3 regions of the Pedococcus sp. P2_E5 genome follow, and region 2 is predicted to be linked to each of the others. Evidence: predicted binding sites of a transcription regulator. Region 2 holds the regulator's gene; each other region holds the start of a gene.
The links. Region 2 encodes Rex, which represses fermentation and respiration genes when NADH is low (regulators of the CRP and FNR family bind a similar motif). Its sites were predicted from a motif close to CTTGTGAANNNNTTCACAAG; they were not measured.
Positions count from the first base shown of each region.

Region 1: the regulator Rex is predicted to act here: its motif matches at 2,051-2,070, upstream of edd (phosphogluconate dehydratase).
Region 3: the regulator Rex is predicted to act here: its motif matches at 1,810-1,829, upstream of AC1DVZ_RS12935 (geranylgeranyl reductase family protein).

Region 1 is NZ_JBFUEP010000029.1:1,531-6,092, forward strand. It holds gene eda (bifunctional 4-hydroxy-2-oxoglutarate aldolase/2-dehydro-3-deoxy-phosphogluconate aldolase) at 1-104, opposite strand, end outside; gene edd (phosphogluconate dehydratase) at 101-1,987, opposite strand; gene AC1DVZ_RS11185 (phosphate-starvation-inducible PsiE family protein) at 2,168-2,662, shown strand; gene pdxH (pyridoxamine 5'-phosphate oxidase) at 2,758-3,435, opposite strand; gene AC1DVZ_RS11195 (hypothetical protein) at 3,500-3,901, shown strand; gene AC1DVZ_RS11200 (oxygenase MpaB family protein) at 3,898-4,562, shown strand, end outside.
Region 2 is NZ_JBFUEP010000015.1:12,010-16,571, reverse strand. It holds gene AC1DVZ_RS06750 (sigma-70 family RNA polymerase sigma factor) at 1-347, opposite strand, end outside; gene AC1DVZ_RS06745 (HAD family hydrolase) at 637-1,446, opposite strand; gene AC1DVZ_RS06740 (glutaredoxin family protein) at 1,587-1,859, shown strand; gene AC1DVZ_RS06735 (redox-sensing transcriptional repressor Rex) at 1,996-2,712, shown strand; gene AC1DVZ_RS06730 (glutamyl-tRNA reductase) at 2,709-4,019, shown strand; gene hemC (hydroxymethylbilane synthase) at 4,016-4,562, shown strand, end outside.
Region 3 is NZ_JBFUEP010000034.1:28,433-32,994, reverse strand. It holds gene AC1DVZ_RS12945 (isochorismate synthase) at 1-932, opposite strand, end outside; gene AC1DVZ_RS12940 (demethylmenaquinone methyltransferase) at 1,008-1,730, shown strand; gene AC1DVZ_RS12935 (geranylgeranyl reductase family protein) at 1,844-3,178, shown strand; gene AC1DVZ_RS12930 (NADH-quinone oxidoreductase subunit A) at 3,312-3,674, shown strand; gene AC1DVZ_RS12925 (NuoB/complex I 20 kDa subunit family protein) at 3,695-4,324, shown strand; gene AC1DVZ_RS12920 (NADH-quinone oxidoreductase subunit C) at 4,321-4,562, shown strand, end outside.

The sequences.
Region 1 (4,562 bases), on a different contig from region 2:
ACCGGGATGACCGGGGCCAGGTCGAGGATGTCCGCCTCGCTGTGCAGCACCGGCTTCGTGGGTGCCGGCGATCCGGTGGCGGTCAGGGTGTGGGCGGTGGTCATCGGGTCTCCTCGTGGCTGGCGAACGGGGCGGCATCGCTTCGGTCCCAGACGTGACCGAGGCTGCCGAAGACGTGGGCTCCCTCGTCGGCGCGACCGACGGCGGCCCGCATGGACGCGAACAGCTCGCGCCCGGTGCCGACCCCCTCTGCGCTGACGCGCGGCGACGGGACCCGGGCCGCGAACTCGTCGTCGTCGACGAGGACGTCCAGCCGACCGGTGAGAGAGTCGACCCGGATGACGTCGCCGTCCTGGATCTTCGAGATCGGCCCGGCGTGCACGGACTCGGGAGTCACGTGGATGGCCGCCGGGATGGCGCCCGACGCCCCGCTCATGCGGCCGTCGGTGACCAGCGCCACGGCATACCCACGCTTTTGGAGCACTCCGAGTGAAGGGGTGAGGGCGTGCAGCTCGGGCATCCCGTTGGCGCTGGGACCCTGCTCGCGGATCACGACGACCACGTCGCGGTCGAGCTCGCGCCGGGAGAACGCCTGGAGGAAGCCGACCTGGTCGGTGAAGACACGCGCTGGAGCCTCGATGACCCGGTGCTCCTCCGCGACGGCCGACACCTTGATGACCGCGTGACCCAGGCTGCCGCCGAGGACGCGGAGCCCGCCGTCGACGGTGAACGGGTCGTCGGCCGGGCGAAGGACGGCCGGGTCACCGGATTCCGTTGCGGCGTCGACGAATCCGAGCTGTCCGCCGATCATCACCGGCCGCTGGGTGTAGCGCCGCAGCCCTGGTCCGGCGACGGTCAGCACGTCCTCGTGCAGCAGTCCGTGGTCGAGCAGGGTGCCGATGAGGAACGGCGTGCCGCCGGCTGCGTGGAAGTGGTTCACATCGGCGGGGCCGTTGGGGTAGATCCGGGCGATGGACGGGACCGCGGCCGACAGGTCGTCGAAGTCCTCCCACGTCAGGTCGATGCCCGCTGCGGCTGCCATCGAGATGAGGTGCATCGTGTGGTTGGTCGAGCCGCCGGTCGCCAACAGGGCGACGACCCCGTTGACGACCGTCTTCTCGTCCACGACCTGGCCGATGCCGTACGGCGCGTCGGACGCTGCGATCTCGGCGACCCGGACCGTCGTCGCCGCCGTGAGGGCCGCGCGCAACGGGTCGTCGGGGTGGACGAACGCCGCTCCTGGGAGGTGCAGTCCCATGACGTCCATGAGCATCTGGTTGGAGTTCGCCGTGCCGTAGAAGGTGCAGGTGCCGGGCGAGTGGTACGACGCCACCTCGCTCGCGAGCAGCTCGTCGCGCCCGACCTCCCCTGCGGCAAACGCCTTGCGGGTCTCGGACTTGTCGGCGTTCGAGCGGCCCGAGGCCATCGGGCCGGCCGGCACCAGGGCGGTCGGCAGGTGGCCGAACGACAGGGCCCCGGCCACGAGCCCGGGCACGATCTTGTCGCAGACGCCGAGCATGAGGACGCCGTCGAACACGTCGTGGCTGAGTGCGATGGCGGCCGACATCGCGATGACGTCGCGGCTGAACAGGCTGAGCTCCATGCCCGCCCGGCCCTGGGTGATGCCGTCACACATCGCAGGCACGCCACCGGCCACGCGGGCGACGGCACCGACCTCGCGGGCGGTCTGCTTCATCGCGGCCGGGTAGTGCTCGAACGGCGCGTGCGCCGAGAGCATGTCGTTGTAGGACGTGATGATCCCGAGGCTGACACCGGTGTCGGCCGCCATCGTGGTCCGGTCGCTGCCGCCGCACGCGGCGACCGCGTGGGCGAGGTTGGAACAGCCGAGGTCGGTGCGCGCCGGGCGCAGGCTCAGCTCGGAGGCGGCGCGAGAGATGCGTTGCAGGTATGCCGTGCGGCTGGCGCGGCTGCGGTCGGTCACCCGGGCGGTGACGTCGGCGACGACGGGGTGGATGGCGGGCGCCATGGGGCTCCTGAGGGGATTCGGCGGTCGGGGATGGGACCGCGCGAACGGCTCCGTTGGCGTGCGCGTGTGATTCAGTTCACAAGTGTGACGGCGGCCGGGGATCCGGCAATGGCCATCCCGGCATACGGACCAGTAGCCACCCGGGTGACGGATCACCGCAGGTCGGACAGGATGTCCGTCATGACGGACTGGATCGAACGAACCATCGAGCGGGTCGAGAACGTCATCTACCTCGCCGTGGCGGTGATCCTGTTCGCCGTCGCCTCCGTGGTGATCGGCAAGACCGTGCTGACCTTCGGGGACCTCGGCACCGGCGGGGTGGTCGAGGTGGCCGCCGACATCCTCGACCTGCTGCTGCTCGTCTTCATCGTCGTCGAGCTTCTCTTCGCGGTACGCACCACCCTGTCCAGGCGTGAGCTCGTGGCCGAACCCTTCCTGCTGGTCGGCATCATCGCCTCGATCAAGGAGATCGTCGTGCTGTCGGTCAAGGCGCCCGACCTGCTGGGCAAGCCCGAGTTCGCCGACACGCTGCGGCTGATGGGGCTGCTGACCGGCACGATCATCTTCCTGGCGCTGGCGTCGTTCCTGTTGCGCCGCAAGGAGCGAGAGCCCAGCGAGGGCGCCAACTCCGGCCACGGCGACACCGAGGTCCAGACCCAGACCCACCCCTCCTGACCCTCTGCCACCCCTCCTGACGGGTCGATGTAAACCCGCCGGTGATCCCCGGCGTTTTTACATCGACCCGAGGACGGGGGCGAGGGACAGAGAGGTCAGGGCTGGCGGCGGGACAGCGTCCAGGCGGCCGGCTCGTCCAGCGAACCCTTCGCGACCCTGCTGAAGACGAGACGGTCGTGCAGCCGGTTGCGCCGGCCGCCCCAGAACTCGACCTCGTCGCACAGCACGCGGTACCCGCCCCAGAAGTCGGGCACGGGCACGTCGTCCGCGTTCCCGCGGTCGGGGAACTGCGCGGCATACCTGGCGTAGGCCTCCTCGAGGCCGGCGCGACCCTCGATCGGCTGGGACTGTCGCGAGGCCCACGCGGAGATCCGGGACGCCCACGGCCGTGACCCGAAGTAGCCCGCCACCTCCTCGCGAGAGACCTCCTGCGCCACTCCGCGGAACCGGATCGCCCGGAACATCGCCGGCCAGGTCAGCGAGGCGGCGATCCCACCGGTCGCGGCGATCTCGAGACCCTTGGTGGACTCGGTGCCGGTGACGAAGCCCGGTCCGCGCTCGTCGAAGAAGCGCATCAGCACGGTCCGCACGTTGGGCCGCCCGGCGGCGTCGACGGTGGCGACGGAGAGGGCCAGCGGTTCCGGGACGTCGGACTGCGCCTGCGAGCGCTCGACCGCCTCGTCGACCCAGCGCCTGGCCTGCTGCCACGGCGTCGGCGCGATGTCGCCCTCGGAGATCCCTTCGCCGCTGTAGTCAATGCGATCAGTGTCCACGTGCCGCACATCTTCCATGGGTCGAGATTAGGGTGAAGGCCGGACCAGTCGTCAGGGAGGCAGCATGCCCAGCAAAGGCAAGGCCGTCGGCAACCTCGTGAAGTGGGGCGTGAAGTACGGCCCCCACGTGGTCGTGCTGGCCCAGCAGGCCAAGGAGCCGGCCATGAAGGCCGCCCAGACGGCGCTGGACCGGCAGCGGGCCCGGCGGCGGGCGATCGAGCACGCGGCGACGGTGCGCGAGGGCACGGTGCTCAAGACGTTCGACCCGCGGGCCGACCACAGCGAACCCGTGTGGGTGGTCTTCTCGGCCGACGACCCCATCGCCGCCCACCCCACCTCCACCACTCCGCTCGCCGAGCTGATCGCCAACAGCGACCTGTCGACCCGCGTCCGCCCGGCCGACCTCCCGACCCCGGCCGCACGCCTCAAGCAGCTCCCTCGCCGCCGGACCGGACGCTCGCGATGACCCTCCTGGCGCCGATGGCCGACGGGGCTCGGCGCCAGCTCGCCCACGCGCTGCGCTCCAAGGTCGCCGGCTCCGACGCCCAGGCCAAGGCCGAGCGCATCTGGGGCGCCGAGGGCCCACGCTGGTTCACGCCCGACGACCCGATCTGGCGGGTGCACGCCGACGCGGCGATGTTCCCCGGCGGCATCCGTGCCCTCCTGCTCCAGTCCCTGCACCCGCTCGCGATGGCGGGCGTCGCCGGGCACTCGGGCTACAAGGGCGACCCCTGGGGACGGCTGCAGCGGACCAGCGAGTTCCTGGCCACCACGACCTTCGGCACGATCGACCACGCGCAGGAGCAGATCGCGCGCGTGCGGTCGATCCACGACCGTGTGCGCGGCAAGGCGGCCGACGGTCGCGCGTACTCCGCCGGCGACCCGCACCTGCTGGCCTGGGTGCACGCGACCGAGGCAGACAGCTTCCTCACGGCCTACCAGCGCTACGCGGTGTCACCCCTGAGTGACGCCGAGGCCGACCTGTACGTCGAGCAGGGCGGCATCGTCGCCGGCGCGCTCGGCGTGGTCGACCCACCCAGCACCGTGGCCGGGCTCAAGGCGTGCATCGAGGCCTACCGTCCTGAGCTCGAGTCCACCGCGGCCGCCCGCGAGGCGGCGCGCTTCCT
Region 2 (4,562 bases):
ATCCGGCGCAGCGCCCGCAGGAAGGTCTCGGAGGTGATGTCCTCGGCCAGCTGCTTGCCGCCCACCCGCACGTAGACATAGCGGTAGACGACGTCGACGTAGCGTTCGTAGAGCATGCCGAACGCCTCGGCGTCGCCACGCTGGGCGAGCTCGACCAGCGCCGAGATCCGTTCGAAGTCCTGGGGGGCCTCGCCCGGCCCGAAACCGGCGCGCGCCGCCGAACCGCCGCCGGCGCCCCCGTGGCCACCGCCGGAGAGGGTGCCGGCCGTGCCTGTCGTGCCCGCGTCTCCAGCGAGGCTCAGCAGCACCCGCAGCGTGCCGAGGAAGTCCGCGGTGGCTGCTCCCATGCCGTGGTCGCCCGCCGTGGCGTAACCGAGGGCCGGGCGGCTCGTTGCCCAGAGCGGACCGTTGACACCAGCAGGTCGACCGGCCCGGAGGGCAGGACGAGGGACCGCGAGTCGTCTCGCGGCGCTGCGTGGTGCACGAATCCGGATGAGGGCCTCCTGAACCGACAGTTTCCCCGATATCGGCCAGATTGTCAGGAGACCTGCGACACATCCCGTGACATCCCGGTATGCCGCGGTGCCCAGGAGGTCTCGTGGGGCGGGTGGGGCGTCGGGGCGTCGGGGCGCGCCGCTAGCGCGAGCGGCGGCGGGTCGCGGCAGCTGCCAGGGCCCCGGCCAGCGCGGTGGCGGCCACCGCCTGGACGCCGACCTTGGCTGCTCGCCGCCCGGTGCGGTAGTCGCGGACCGTCCAGCCGTTGGCCCTGGCGTGGTCTCGCAGGGCGCCGTCCGGGTTGACCGCGCACGGGTGGCCCACGAGGGACAGCATGGGGATGTCGTTGGCGGAGTCGGAGTAGGCCGCGCACCGGCTCAGGTCGAAACCACGTTCGGCAGCCAGCGCCTCGATCGCCGTCGCCTTGGCGACCCCGTGCAGGGGTTCGCCCGATAGGCGACCGGTGTAGATGCCGTCGACCGACTCGGCGACCGTACCCAGTGCCCCGGTCAGACCCAGGCGGTCGGCGATCACCTGGGCCACCTCCACCGGCGTCGCCGTGACCAGCCAGACCTCCTGGCCGTCGTCGAGGTGCATGCGGGTCAGCGCCTGGGTGCCCGGCCAGATCTTGTCGTGCATCGCCTCGTCGAAGATCTCCTCACCGATGGCGCCGATCTCGGCGACCGAGTGGCCGGCAATGAAACCCAGCGCCTGCTCCCGGATCTGCTCGACGTGCTGCAGGTTCTCCCCGAGGGCGGCGAAGCGGAGCTGTTTCCAGGCCATGGCGCTCACGTCGCGCACGGTGAAGAAGTCCCGGCGCCACAGGCCGAGTGCCAGGTGCCAGATGCTCGCTCCCCGCATCACCGTGTTGTCGACGTCGAAGAACGCGGCGGCGGTCGGGTCTCGCGGGATGGTGAGCGCCTGGTCCAGCTCGCGGGCCCGCTCGGTCATGCCGGCCAGCCTAGGGTGGCGGCGAGGAGACTGTGCATTGCCCCAGACGTCTGGGGCAGTGCACAGCGCGTCGCCTGCTTCCGTCATGCCTCCCCTCGTGCGGTGCCGGGGAAGGCGACCACCCGGCATACGCTGACGGTGTGTCCCTCGACTCCACCGAAGACTCCCCGGCCGCCCCCCGCATCACCCTGGTCAGCAAGCCCGGGTGCCATCTGTGCGAGGAGGCGCGGGCCGTCATCGAGCGGGTTGCCGCCGAGCTCGGCGTGGGCTGGGCGGAGTTGTCGATCGAGGACGACCCCGCGCTGAAGGAGCAGTACTGGGAGCAGATCCCGGTCACCTTCGTGGACGGGCGCCAGCACGACTACTGGCGGGTCGACGAGACCCGGCTGAGGAGCGCGCTCACGAGCACGTAGTGACGTGGCTCACGTGCTTGGTGAGACGGTCGCTTGTGACTTTGTGCATCCGTTCACAAAAGCGTAATCTGGCGAGGCTCCCATCCGCTCCAGCCAGGCGCGGACTGCCCGTGATGAGAAGGAGCCGGAAGAGACTGTGTCTGCCGACCCGAGCGCCCGTCGGGGTATTCCCGACGCCACGGTCGCACGGCTACCCGAGTACCTCCGCGCCCTGACCGGCTTCGCGGAGCGCGGGATCACGTCGGTGTCCTCCGAGGAGCTGGCCTCCGCTGCCGGAGTCCGCAGTGCCAAGCTCCGCAAGGACCTGTCCCACCTCGGGTCCTACGGCGTGCGCGGGGTCGGCTACGAGGTCGACCACCTCGCCTACCAGATCTCCCGCGAGCTCGGCCTCACCCAGGACTGGCCCGTCGCCATCATCGGCATGGGAAACCTCGGACACGCGCTCGCGGCCTACAGCGGCTTCGCCACGCGCGGGTTCCGCGTCGTCGCGCTGCTCGACCAGGACGACGCCCTGCTGGGGCAGGAGATCGCCGGGATCACCGTGCAGCCCATGGACGCCCTCGGGTCGCTGGTGGCCGACCAGGGCCTGGCCATCGGTGTCATCGCGACGCCCGCCGCCTCGGCGCAGGACGTCGCCGACCAGCTCGTGGCCGTCGGGGTGCGCTCGATCCTCAACTTCGCCCCGTGCGTGCTCGTCGTGCCCGAGGACGTCGACGTCCGCAAGGTCGACCTCTCGACCGAGCTGCAGATCCTCGCCTTCCACGAGCAGCGCAGGGCGCTCGCGGCCGAGGGCGCGCTCGACCACGTCGCCGACGGCGCGCTCGACCACGTCGCGCAGGCGGTCGGCCGATGAGCCTGGTCATCCTGGGCCTGTCCCACCACACCGCGCCGCTGCCCCTGCTCGAGGCCATGTCGCTCGACGCCGACCGACGCCGTGCGCTCGCCGCCAGCCTCACCGGCCGCGAGAACCTCACCGAGGCGATCGTCGTGTCCACGTGCAACCGCACCGAGGTCTATGCCGAGTCGATGACCTTCCACGGCGCGGTCACCGACATCTCGGACGCGCTGACCGAGGTCACCGGCGTGGGTCGCGACGAGCTGCACGAGCACCTCTACGTGCACTACGAGGACCGGGCGATCGCGCACGCGTTCACGGTGGCCTGCGGTCTGGACTCGATGGCGGTGGGTGAGGCCCAGATCCTGGGTCAGATGCGCACCGCCCTGCGCGAGTCGCAGAAGGCCGGACATGCCGGCCCCGCGCTCAACACCCTTTTCCAGCAGGCGCTCCGGGTCGGCAAGCGCGCCCACACCGAGACCGGGATCGACGCCGTGAGCGTCTCCCTCGTCGAGGCGGGACTGGCCCGCGCCGAACGTGAGCTGGGATCCCTGGCCGGGCTGAAGGTCCTCGTCGTGGGTGCCGGCGGCATGAGCTCGCTGGCCGCCACGACCGTCTCGCGCCGCGGCGCCGCAGGACTCACCATCGTCAACCGGACGCTGGCCAAGGCGATCCGCCTGGCGGAGCGCACCGGCGGCTCCGCCCGACCGCTCGACGACCTCTCTGCCGCCCTCGCCGGCGCCGACGTCGTCATCTCGTGCACCGGGTCGACCGGCGTGGTCGTCGACCTCGCGACGGCAGGGGACGCCCAGGTGGCCCGCGCCGGACGCCCGCAGGCCTACATCGACCTCGCCCTTCCCCATGACGTCGCCCCCGAGGTCGCCTCGCTGAGCGGGGTGACCCTCGCGGGTCTGGGTGCGCTGGGCGAGGAGCTCTCCGGCGGCCAGACCCCGCCGCAGGTGCGTGAGGTGGCGGACCTCGTCATCGGTGAGGTCGCGGCATACCTCACCTCGCGGGCGGCGGAGACGGTCGCGCCGACCGTGGCCGCGCTGCGGTCGCACGCCGCCGACGTCGTCGCGGGCGAGCTGAACCGGCTCGACCAGCGGCTCCCCGACCTCGACGACGTCACCCGTGCCGAGGTCCAGCTCGCTGTCCACCGGATCGTCGAGAAGCTGCTGCACACGCCCACCGTCCGCATGAAGGAACGCGCCGTGGGCGGTGAGGGCGCCGACTACGCGCAGGCCCTGCGCGACCTGTTCGACCTGCGCCCCGGCGAAGCCGTCACCGCGTCGGTGCCCCCGCCCGAGCGTGGAGGTATGCCGTGAGCGCACCTGCCGCCGCACCCCTCGCCCTGCGTCTCGGCACCCGCCGCAGCCCCCTGGCCACCACCCAGTCCACCTGGGTGGCCGACCAGCTGCGCGCCCGAGGCCATGCCGTCGAGCTGGTCGAGATCGTCACCGAGGGAGACACCTCGACCGCCTCGCTCGCCTCGATGGGAGGGACCGGGGTGTTCGCCGCCGCGCTGCGGCGGGCCCTGCTCGCGGGCGAGGTCGACCTCGCCGTGCACTCGCTCAAGGACCTGCCGACCACGCCCGAGCCCGGCCTGGTCGTGGCGGCCCTCCCGGTCCGTGAGGACCCGCGCGACGTGCTCGTCTCCTCCGGTGGTCGCACCCTGGGTGAGCTCGGCGAGGGTGCGGTCGTCGGCACCGGTTCGCCGCGCCGCGTCGCCCAGCTCGCGGCCCTCGGACTCGGGCTGTCGTTCAAGGACATCCGCGGCAACGTCGACACCCGCATCGGTCTGGTCAGGGACGGCGCCCTCGACGGTGTCGTGCTGGCGCGCGCGGGGCTGGCCCGGCTCGGGCGGCTGG
Region 3 (4,562 bases), on a different contig from region 2:
ATGACGTTCGACAGGTGCAGGACGAAGGGCGCCTCGGGCACGTTGATCGACGAGCAGTGCGGGCGCAGGGCGTCGGCGACCGACCGGACGGCGTACTCGTGCTCCTCGAGGTCCTTGCTCGAGCGGGCCAGTGAGGCCGCCAGCGCGAGGTCGTGCTCGTCGTCACCGGTGCGGCGGATCGTCCCGGCGAGGACCCGGGACGTGACCAGGCCCTTCTCGAGGCGGACCAGCATCTCGGGCGTCGCGCCGACGAGCCCGTCGACCGCGAAGACCCAGGTCGTGTCGTAGCGCTGGGCCAGCCGGGTCAGCAGCCAGCGGGCGTCGATCGGCGCCTCGGCGCTGACCTGGAGGTCGCGGGCCAGGACCACCTTGTCGAGGCTGCCGCCGGTGATGCGTTCGACCGCCCGCTCCACTGCGCCGGCCCACTGGGCCGGAGGCAGCGCACCGTCCGCGAACGCCACGCCAGACGGCTCGCGCGGCTGTGACTGCTGGGGTATGACGGGTGTGGGCAGCTCGTCGCCGGTCCCGATCGTGGTCACCCACCACCGCCCGTCCCGCGCACCCACGACCACCTCGGGGACGACGAGGGTGGCGCCGGACGGTGAGTCCGCGGCATACGAGATGGACCCGAAGGCGACCGGCCCCGTGCCGGGCAGGGCGACGTCGTTGCGCACGACCGCGCCATCGACGACGTCGCGCCACCACGCCTCGGCCCGCTCGAACCGGTCCGGGCCGACGGCCGTGAACTCCAGGGCGCGACCCCACCCGACCAGGCCCTCGCCGCGACGCACCCAGCTGAACAGCTCGGCCGGGTCCGTGCGGTCCGGCAGGAGCGTGAGCAGCATGCCGGGGTCGTGCAGTGCCACGGTGCGGGCGACCACGGGCGAGCCGTGGGGTCGACTCGCAGGCTGGGGCGTGGGAAGGCTGGTCATGTCGGGGAAAGCCTACGGCGGGCGTGGGCGAGGTCCGCGACAGGAGGTCCTCTCGGCGGGTGCGAGGATGTCGACATGACCCGCGCCAGCCTCGACAAGGATCCCCGCGACGTCGCCGCGATGTTCGACGACGTGGCCGGCAGGTACGACCTCACCAACGACGTCCTCTCCCTCGGTCAGGACCGGTTGTGGCGTCGAGCGGTGCTCAAGGCGGTCGCCGCCCAACCCGGTGAGACCGTGCTCGACATCGCTGCGGGCACGGGCACGAGCAGCGAGCCGTTCGCCGACCACGGCGTCAACGTCGTGCCGGCCGACTTCTCCCTCGGCATGTTGCGGGTGGGCAACCGGCGGCGCCCCGACCTGGGTTTCACGGCGGCGGACGCGATGCGGCTTCCCTTCGCGGACAACAGCTTTGACGCGGTGACGATGTCGTTCGGCCTGCGCAACGTCGCTGGTGTCGAAGGGGCGCTGGGGGAGTTCCTGCGGGTGACCAGGCCCGGTGGCCGGCTCGTGGTCTGCGAGTTCAGCCAGCCGGTCAACGGCGCGTTCCGCAAGGTCTACAGCGAGTACCTCATGCGGTCGCTGCCCCCGATCGCCCGCAAGGTCAGCAGCAACCCCGAGTCCTACGTCTACCTCGCCGAGTCGATCCAGGCCTGGCCCGCCCAGCGCGAGCTGGGCGAGCGGATCTCGTCGGTGGGCTGGAGCGAGGTGAGCTGGCGCAACCTGACCGGCGGCATCGTGGCCCTCCACCGGGCAACCAAGCCAGCCCAGCCCGGTCCGGCCGGACAGGATGGGTAAGGGTCGCCCCTGATCCCTCGGTAAGGGTCGCCTAACTGGTGACCGCACGGCGGGTCGGGAATAGACTCCGCATTTGAAGTTCGTGAAGACGTTCACAAGCGGGTGAGGCAGGCGTGACAGACACCATCAGCGAGGCCGCGGGAGGCATCTCGGTGGCCGGGGCTCCGACGGAGACCGCCGACGTCATCGTCGTCGGCGCCGGTCCCGCGGGATCGGCCACCGCGGCATACCTCGCCATGGCGGGGCTGGACGTCCTCGTCATCGAGAAGACGAGCTTCCCGCGCGAGAAGGTGTGTGGCGACGGGCTCACCCCGCGCGCCGTCAAGGAGCTCATCACCCTCGGCATCCCCACGCCCGAGGACGACGGCTGGATCAAGAACCACGGCCTGCGGATCATCGGCGGCGGCATGCGCCTGTCCCTGCCCTGGCCCGACCTCGCGAGCTTCCCGCCCTACGGCCTGGTCCGCACCCGGCAGGACTTCGACGACATCCTCGCCAAGCACGCGGTCAAGCACGGTGCGCGACTGCGCGAGGCCACCAACGTCACCGGCCCCATCCTGGACGGCAAGGGCGCCATCGTCGGCGTCACCGCCCGCGCCATGGACGAGAAGGGCCGCGCCACCGGCCCCGAGCTCCGGTATGCCGCGCCGCTGGTCGTCGCCGCGGACGGCAACTCCTCGAGGTTGTCCCTGGCGATGGGCCGCGAGAAGCGCGAGGACCGCCCCATGGGTGTGGCCGTCCGCACCTACTACACGAGCCCCCGCCACGACGACGACTACCTCGAGTCCTGGCTGGAGCTGTGGTCCACGGACGACAACGGCAAGAAGGTCCTGCTGCCCGGTTACGGCTGGATCTTCGGCGTCGGCGACGGCACCTCGAACGTCGGCCTCGGGATCCTCAACACCTCCAGCGCCTTCGGCAAGACCGACTACAAGGACGTCATGCGTCGCTGGGTCGCGACCATGCCCGAGGACTGGACCTACAACGACGCGACGATGGTCGGCCCGATCCGCGGCGCGGCGCTGCCGATGGGCTTCAACCGCCAGCCGCACTACGACAACGGACTGCTGCTGGTCGGTGACGCGGGCGGCATGGTCAACCCGTTCAACGGTGAGGGCATCGCCTACGCCATGGAGTCGGGGCGACTGGCGGCCGAGGTGATCGCGCAGGCGTTCGCGCGCGGCACCGACGCCCAGCGAGAGCGCGTCCTGCAGTCCTACCCCAAGGTCATGGCCGATGCGCTGGGCGGCTACTACACCCTCGGCCGGTACTTCGCGAAGATGATCGGCAACCCCGAGATCATGCGTCTGGCCACCAAGTACGGGCTGCCCCGCACCACCTTGATGAAGTTCCTCCTGAAGGTGATGGCCAACCTCGCGGAGCCGCACGGCGGCGACGCGAGCGACCGCCTCATCACCGCCATGTCCAAGATGGCCCCGGACGCATGACCCGGCGTGCAATCTCTGGCAGCGCCCCTAGGATTGGGCCGCACCGCAAGGATGTGACCGGTGCCACAGTCGGCAGGGACGACGGCAGACGCACGCACGGCAGTAGCGATCACAGAAAGGGAGTGGCACGGCGATGAGCAACCCCTACGTCCCGTTGCTTTTCCTGTTGGCCATCGGTGGCGGGTTCGCCGTCTTCTCGGTCGGCGCCGCGGCGGTCTCGGGCCCCAAGCGCTACAACCGCGCCAAGCTGGACGCCTACGAGTGCGGCATCGAGCCGACCCCCCAGGCCACCGGCGGTGGTCGCGTGCCGATCAAGTACTACCTGACCGCAATGCTCTTCATCATCTTCGACATCGAGTCGGTGTTCCTCTACCCGTTCGCGGTGGCCTTCAACCAGCTCGGCCTGTTCGCGCTCGTGGAGATGGTGCTGTTCATCCTGACCGTGTTCGTGGCCTACGCGTACGTGTGGCGCCGCGGCGGCCTCGAGTGGGACTGACGAGGGACTAGGACCAAGTAATGGGAATCGAAGAGAAGCTGCCCGCGGGCTTCCTGCTGACCACGGTCGAGCAGGTCGCCGGCTACATGCGCAAGAGCTCGGTCTGGCCGGCCACGTTCGGCCTGGCCTGCTGCGCCATCGAGATGATGGCTGTCGGCACGCCCGACTACGACATCGCCCGGTTCGGGATGGAGCGGTTCTCCGCCACCCCGCGCCAGGCCGACCTGATGATCGTCGCCGGTCGCGTGAGCCAGAAGATGGCCCCGGTCGTCCGCCAGGTCTACGACCAGATGCCCGAGCCCAAGTGGGTCATCTCGATGGGTGTCTGCGCCAGCTCCGGTGGCATGTTCAACAACTACGCGATCGTCCAGGGCGTCGACCACATCATCCCGGTCGACGTCTACCTGCCCGGCTGTCCGCCCCGCCCCGAGATGCTGCTCAACGCGATCATCACGCTGCACGAGCAGATCCAGAACTCCAAGCTGGGCGTCAACCGCGTCGCGGCCGCCCGTGCCGCCGAGGCGGCGGCCCTGTCCGCGACGCCAACCCACCAGATGACCGGCCTGCTCGCCCAGGGCGCCGGCAGCGGTCACACCCACGCGCACGGCCACCTGCACGGCACCGACGTGGCGCAGGGCGGTGTCGCATGAGCGACAAGGACACCGGCGACACGAAGGACGCACCCGACCAGCCGGCGCCCGAAGCAGCTGCGGCCACGATCGGCGCCCAGCCCGGTGAGGTCGTCGACCGCGCGGACGACGAGCGCCTGCCTGCGGCCCCCGGCACGACTCCCGACCCCGTCACCATCGGCGAGCGTCGCGGCATGTTCGGCGCGGCCGACTCCGGTGACACCTCCGGCTACGGAGGCATGGTCAGCCCGATCCTGTT